Regions from separate parts of the Mycoplana sp. ABR4_002 genome, predicted to be linked through region 2. Evidence: predicted binding sites of a transcription regulator. Region 2 holds the regulator's gene; each other region holds the start of a gene.

Region 1 (2,264 bases), 1.7 Mb from region 2:
AGGCGCAAAGCCGCGGCTACCAGCTGTTCCATTACACCCCCGACAAGCTCAGCTTCCGCGACGGCAGGGTCTATGCCGCCGTCGAGCCGATGCGGTTGCGCGACGTCAAGGGCGACCACTTCGAGCTCGGCGCGCCCGAGCGCGTCGACCTGTCGACGATGGACGTGGTTCTGCTGCGCCAGGATCCCCCCTTCGACATGTCCTATATCACCTCCACCCACCTGCTGGAGCGGATCCACCCGGATACGCTGGTCGTCAACGACCCGGCCTGGGTGCGCAACTCGCCGGAGAAGATCTTTGTCACCGAGTTCGCGGACCTGATGCCGGCCACCCTGATCACCCGCGACCCGGCCGAGATCCGCCGCTTCCGCGAGGAGATGGGCGACATCATCCTCAAGCCGCTCTACGGCAATGGCGGCGCCGGGGTGTTCCATTCGACGCGGGACGACCGCAACCTCTCCTCGCTCCTGGAAATGTTCGGCCAGATGTTCCGCGAGGCGTTCATCGCCCAGGCCTACCTGCCGGAGGTGCGCAAGGGCGACAAGCGCATCATCCTCGTCGACGGCGAACCGGTCGGCGCGATCAACCGCGTCCCGGCCGAGCACGACAGTCGCTCCAACATGCATGTCGGCGGCCGCGCCGAGCCGTCGGAGCTGACCCGGCGCGAGCTGGAGATCTGCGCCCGCATCGGGCCGGCGCTGAAGGCGCGCGGCTTCTTGCTCGTCGGCATCGACGTCATCGGCGACTACATGACCGAGATCAACGTCACCTCGCCGACCGGGATCCGCGAGGTCCGGAAATTCGGCGGTGCCGACATTGCCAGCCTGCTCTGGGACGCGATCGAGGCCAAGCGGGGCTGACGGCAAGGGCCACCCCGGGCGGTGCGTCGAAGGGTGCCGGAATCGTTCGGCGGCGACCGGCCGCGGCCGCTCGGCGTCGCCGCGTCATGCCGACGGCGACGATCCCGGGTCGTGGGCAGGCCCAGTTTCCTCTCGCGCCGTTGATGACTGCGGGGGGGTATCCCGTTTTGTTCCCTTCTCCGCAACCGCCGGCAACCTGATGCCCCTCGGCTGCACGGCAGGCGCGCAGCCTGTTCATCGAATGTTCTTGTTCGCGTCGAATTTCTATGACAGATTGCAACGGCGGGAACTTCAACGAATGGCTGAACGGGAGGACGGTCATGGTGGCACGGGTGAGCACGGTGGCGTTTCAGGGCATCGATGGGGTTCCGGTCGATGTCCAGGTGATGGTGGCCCCCGGAAAAATCGGCATCCAGATCGTCGGCCTGCCCGACAAGGCCGTTGCCGAAAGCCGCGAGCGGGTCCAGGCGGCGCTGCACGCCTCCGGCCTGTCGCTGCCGGCCAAGCGCGTGACGGTCAACCTCGCCCCCGCCGATCTGCCCAAGGAGGGCAGTCATTTCGACCTGCCGATCGCGCTCGGGCTGATGGCGGCGCTCGGCGCCATCCCGGCCGACGCGCTGGAGGGCTATGTCGTCATCGGCGAACTCAATCTCGACGGCACGATCGCGGCGATCGCCGGCGCCTTGCCCGCGGCCATCGGCGCCAATGCGCTCGGCAAGGGCCTGATCTGTCCCGCCGAGAGCGGTGCCGAGGCCGCCTGGGCCGGCGCCGGTCTCGACATCCTGGCGCCGCGCAGCCTGATTGCGCTCGCCAACCACTTTCGTGGCACGCAGGTGCTGACCCGTCCCGAGCCCGCCGTCCGGGCCGCGCCTGCAAGCCTGCCCGACCTTGCCGACATCAAGGGGCAGGAGAGCGCGAGGCGGGCGCTGGAGGTGGCTGCCGCCGGCGGACACAACCTTCTGTTCGTCGGCCCGCCGGGCTCGGGCAAGTCGATGCTGGCCGCCCGGCTGCCGTCGATCTTGCCGCCGCTTGAGCCCGCCGAGCTGCTCGAGGTGTCGATGATCCATTCGATCGCCGGCCAGCTCGCCGGCGGCCGGCTGTCGGACCGCCGCCCCTTCCGCGCGCCGCACCATTCGGCGACGATGGCCGCGCTGGTCGGCGGCGGCCTGCGCGCCCGCCCGGGCGAGGCGTCGCTGGCCCATCACGGCATCCTCTTCCTCGACGAGTTTCCCGAGTTCGCGCCGCAGGCGCTCGACGCGCTGCGCCAGCCGCTCGAGACCGGCGCCTGCGTCATCGCCCGCGCCAACCACCGCGTCAGCTACCCCGCCGCGATTCAGCTGGTCGCGGCGATGAACCCGTGCCGCTGCGGCATGGCCGGCGAGCCGGGGCAGGTCTGCGCCCGCG
Region 2 (2,264 bases):
GTCGCACCGCTGGCGATCGGCGCCGGGGTCGCGCTTTGCGGACGCCCGGAACCGGCGGCTCAACTGCTCGTTTCGGAGGACGGGAGGCTCGTCGCGCTCGTGTGGGCGGGTGAGGTGGCCACAAACCGCCCGCGGCCGCCGGTGTTCATCTACGACCAGTGGCGACGCGCGCTTCGCCTCGGCGACCACCGCCCGCCGGCCTTGCAGAAGGCGGGGGAGCGAACGGTCTCCGGTGCGCAACGCTCCGGCGACGGGCGCAGCGACAACGACAGTCCGCGCGAAACGGGTGGACGCCCGGACCGGATAGGGGACGCCATTGCCCCTGGCCGGCAAGTGATGACCGGCGGGGGCGCGGCAACAGCGGCGAACGCGGACCTGCGCGCGGCGCTTGCCGTTGCGACCAGAGAGCGGCGATTCGTTTGCCGTCGGGGGGAATGGTGCGCCGGCGTTGCGCAGGCGGGCTGGCGCGTCATTGCCCTCGAGGATCCGGTCCATCTCGGCAGCGCCTGTGACGCCGCCGACTTCGTCGTGGCCCCCCAGCACCTGCGCACCGGCGCCTGCCGGTCGGGGGCCCTGCTGATCACGGCTCGCAGCCTGCGCCGGACCGGTGCGCTTGAAATCGCACCGGTGACCGATCCGTCAGGCGTGATCGGCTACAATGTTCGCACCGCGGTGACGACTCTCGGGCGTCCCTGGAGCCGCCACCGGCTGTATGACTGGCGGTCGAATACGTTCGAAACGCCCGCGGCAGCGCCGATCACTGATACCGGCGGATGAGTCCGACCAGCTTGCCCTGGATCTTGACCCGGTCGGGTCCGAAGATGCGCGTCTCATAGGCCGGGTTGGCAGCCTCGAGCGCGATCGAGGCGCCCTTGCGGCGGTAACGCTTCAACGTTGCCTCCTCGTCGTCGACGAGGGCGACGACGATCTCGCCGGGATTGGCCGCGCTGACGTTGCGGATGATGACGGTATCACCGTCGAGGATGCCGGCCTCGATCATCGAATCACCGCGAACCTCGAGAGCGTAGTGTTCTCCGGCGCCGAGCATCTCCATCGGCACGGCGATATCGTGGGTGTTGTTCTGGATCGCCGAAATCGGCACGCCGGCCGCGATGCGACCCATCACAGGCACCGACACGGAGCTTTCCACGCCGGCAGCGGCCGTTGTGGCCGGGGCAGGGGCCGGCTTGCCGAGGCTGCCCTCGATGACCGAGGGCGAAAACCCGCGACGCCCTGCAGGGCTTGGCGAATAGGCCTCGGGCAGCTTGATCACCTCGAGCGCTCGGGCGCGATTGGGGAGCCGGCGGATGAAGCCCCGCTCCTCCAGTGCCGTGATCAGCCGATGGATACCGGATTTCGAGGCGAGATCGAGGGCGTCCTTCATCTCGTCGAAGGACGGCGGGATCCCGGTCTCCTTCATCCGCTCGTGGATGAAAAGAAGCAGTTCCTGTTGCTTGCGGGTCAGCATTGGCTTTTCACCCAGAATCGAAACAAATCCAGAACGGACACTATCTGTTCCCAATGTGTTCCGCAAGTGGATAAAATTTCGTGAACACGGCGTGAAGTTATTGCCGCAGCGCGGTTTTCTTTGCGCAGGCCGGCCCGGCGAAGGCGCCGCAGGTCGGCGCCTTGACCGGGCCGATTGCCCGCTTGGAGGAGGCCGGATGCCTACCGCGGGCAGGCGGCGACGTAGCGCCGGCCATAACGGTCGCGGTAGTAGCATTGGCCAGGCTGGCCGGCCACATTTCCGATCACCGCCCCGGATACACCGCCGATCGCCGCGCCGATCGCCGCTCCGCGAACGTCGTTGGTGATCGCGCCGCCGACGATTGCGCCGGTCGCGGCACCAATGCCTGCACCCTTTTCGGTCGGGGTGCAGCCCGCCGCGGCAATCCCGAGCAGAACGAGCAAAATGGAAATCCTGATCATGCGCTTTCCTTCCTCTCTCGTTGGCAGTTAATCACGCCGGCCCGACGCGGCCCGAGCTTGGTAACGTGGTCGCGGTCCCGCTCGACCACAGCCAGCGCCACGCTCTTGCGGCGTGGCTGTGCGCGGACCCTTTGAAGATATAGGGCGGAGAAGGGGAGGACCTAGGGCGGGTGGGCGCAAATTGTCGTTGTCTGGCTGCAGCTTGGCCGGCGTGCCATTTGCCGGCGCGCATCGTCCCATGGCCGGGTAGGGCCAGGGGTAGTCCTTGATCGGATGCGTCGGCGCGACTATGGGCGTATTATCGGACGCGGCGTCGCGCCGACGAGTGGAAGAAT
Region 3 (2,264 bases), 470 kb from region 2:
TACGGGGGGTACATCTTCCGCACAACCGCCTCGAAAGACCCGCACGCATGCCGACCACCACCCGGAGATCCTTCATCCTCGCCGCGGCTTCCGTGGCGCTCGCGAGCTGCTCCACCTCCATGCCCAGGACCGCGCCCGTTCCGGTCGCGCCGCGCCGGCCCGTGCTGGCGCCGAGCGACACCGAGTTGCAGGCGATGTACGGCCCGGTCGAGGACGGCGGTTTTCTCATCCCGGCAGTGCCCTATCAGGAGATCGACCCGCGGTTCTATCGCCAGCGGGTGGTCGACCCGACCGGCGAACCGGCGGGCACGGTGGTCGTCGACACGCCGAAGCGCTTCCTCTACGTCGTCGAGCCCGGCGGCACGGCCATGCGCTACGGTGTCGGCATCGGCCGCGATGGTTTTGCCTGGCAGGGTGAAGGCGTCATCCACTGGCGTCAGGCCTGGCCGCGCTGGAAGCCGCCGAACGAGATGGTCGCCCGCCAGCCGGAACTGGCAAAATACTCCATCGAAAACGGCGGCATGGAGCCCGGGCTGAAGAACCCGCTCGGCGCGCGGGCGCTCTACATTTTCCAGAACGGCCAGGACACGCTCTACCGCCTGCACGGCAGCCCGGAATGGCGCTCGATCGGCAAGGCGGTCTCGTCGGGCTGCGTGCGCCTGATGAACCAGGACGCGATCGACCTTTACCGCCGCGTGCCGTACCACGCCCGCATCGTCGTCTACCAGTAGCAGGCGGCCGTTGCTCCGCGCCGGCCGCCGCTGCGTGGCCGGCGACCGGAATAAAAGAGGAACACGAACTGGCCTTTCGCCCCCGAATCGCTACATTGGGCGCATGATGAGCGGTTACGACGACATTCCCTTCTTCGACGACGAGGATCCGACGCTGAAGAAGCCCCCTGCCCCGGAGCCAAGGCCCGGCCTCGCGCCCGCGGGCGGCATCGCCGCGCGCGCCATGGCGGCCCGCGATGCGGCCCGCACGCCCGACTATCTCTCCGGGCTCAATCCCGAGCAGCGCGAGGCGGTCGAGACGCTGGACGGACCGGTTCTGGTGCTCGCCGGCGCCGGCACCGGCAAGACGCGGGTGCTGACGACCCGCATCGCCCATATCCTCGCCACCGGCCGGGCCTATCCCTCGCAGATCCTCGCGGTGACCTTCACCAACAAGGCCGCGCGCGAGATGAAGGAGCGCATCGGCCTGCTCGTCGGCGGCACCGTCGAAGGCATGCCCTGGCTCGGCACGTTTCACTCGATCGGCGTCAAGCTCTTGCGGCGCCACGCCGAACTGGTCGGACTGCGATCCGACTTCACCATTCTCGACACCGACGATGTCGTGCGCCTGATCAAGCAGCTGATCCAGGCGGAGGGCATCGACGACAAGCGCTGGCCGGCCAAGCAGTTCGCCGGCATGATCGACACCTGGAAGAACAAGGGGCTCGACCCGGCGCAGATCCCCGAGGGCGACGCCCGCGCCTTTGCCAATGGCAAGGGCCGCGAACTCTACACCGCCTACCAGAACCGGCTGAAGACGCTCAACGCCTGCGACTTCGGCGACCTGTTGCTGCACCCGATCCGCATCCTGCGTGCCAACCCGGACATCCTGAAGGACTACCACCAGAAATTCCGCTACATCCTGGTCGACGAATACCAGGACACCAACACCGCCCAGTATCTGTGGCTGCGGCTTTTGGCACAGCGGTCGCCGGCATCGAGTGGTCTGCGAGCTCCGGCCGATGCCCGGCCCGGCCAAGCGGCCGTCGGCCCCGATGGCGCCCCCCCGCGGAGCGAGCCGCGCAGCGGCGACAGCGTGAGCGCGAGCGAGAAGCAGCAGATAAACATCTGCTGCGTCGGCGACGACGACCAGTCGATCTACGGCTGGCGCGGGGCGGAGGTCGACAACATCCTGCGCTTCGAGAAGGACTTTCCCGGCGCCAGGGTCATCAAGCTCGAACGCAACTACCGGTCGACCGCGCACATACTGGGTGCCGCCGGCCACCTCATCGCCCACAACGAGGGCCGGCTCGGCAAGACGCTGTTCACCGACCGGCACGATCCGGATGACGGCAAGGTGATCGTGCATGCGGCCTGGGACTCCGAGGAGGAGGCCCGCGCCGTCGGCGAGACGATCGAGAGCCTGCAGCGACCGGATCGCAACGGCAGGCGGCACAACCTCAACGACATGGCGATCCTCGTGCGGGCCTCGTTCCAGATGCGCGAGTTCGAGGACCGCTTCGTCACGCTCGGCCTGAACTATCGCGTCATCGG

The links. Region 2 encodes LexA, which represses DNA repair genes until DNA is damaged. Its sites were predicted from a motif close to TGTTCNNNNTGTGTTCNG; they were not measured.
Region 1: a site for LexA is predicted at 1,092-1,109, ahead of ACXAGF_RS01520 (YifB family Mg chelatase-like AAA ATPase). Genes of this name have one in related genera too.
Region 3: a site for LexA is predicted at 778-795, ahead of ACXAGF_RS12065 (ATP-dependent helicase). Genes of this name have one in related genera too.

What each region holds. Positions count from the first base shown of each region.
Region 1 is NZ_JBSWVO010000001.1:310,087-312,350, forward strand. Features, by position in the region: gene gshB (glutathione synthase) at 1-860, shown strand, start outside; gene ACXAGF_RS01520 (YifB family Mg chelatase-like AAA ATPase) at 1,181-2,264, shown strand, end outside.
Region 2 is NZ_JBSWVO010000001.1:2,027,794-2,030,057, reverse strand. Features, by position in the region: gene ACXAGF_RS09870 (ComEC/Rec2 family competence protein) at 1-777, shown strand, start outside; gene lexA (transcriptional repressor LexA) at 758-1,468, opposite strand; gene ACXAGF_RS09860 (YMGG-like glycine zipper-containing protein) at 1,669-1,929, opposite strand.
Region 3 is NZ_JBSWVO010000001.1:2,498,678-2,500,941, forward strand. Features, by position in the region: gene ACXAGF_RS12060 (L,D-transpeptidase) at 48-731, shown strand; gene ACXAGF_RS12065 (ATP-dependent helicase) at 835-2,264, shown strand, end outside.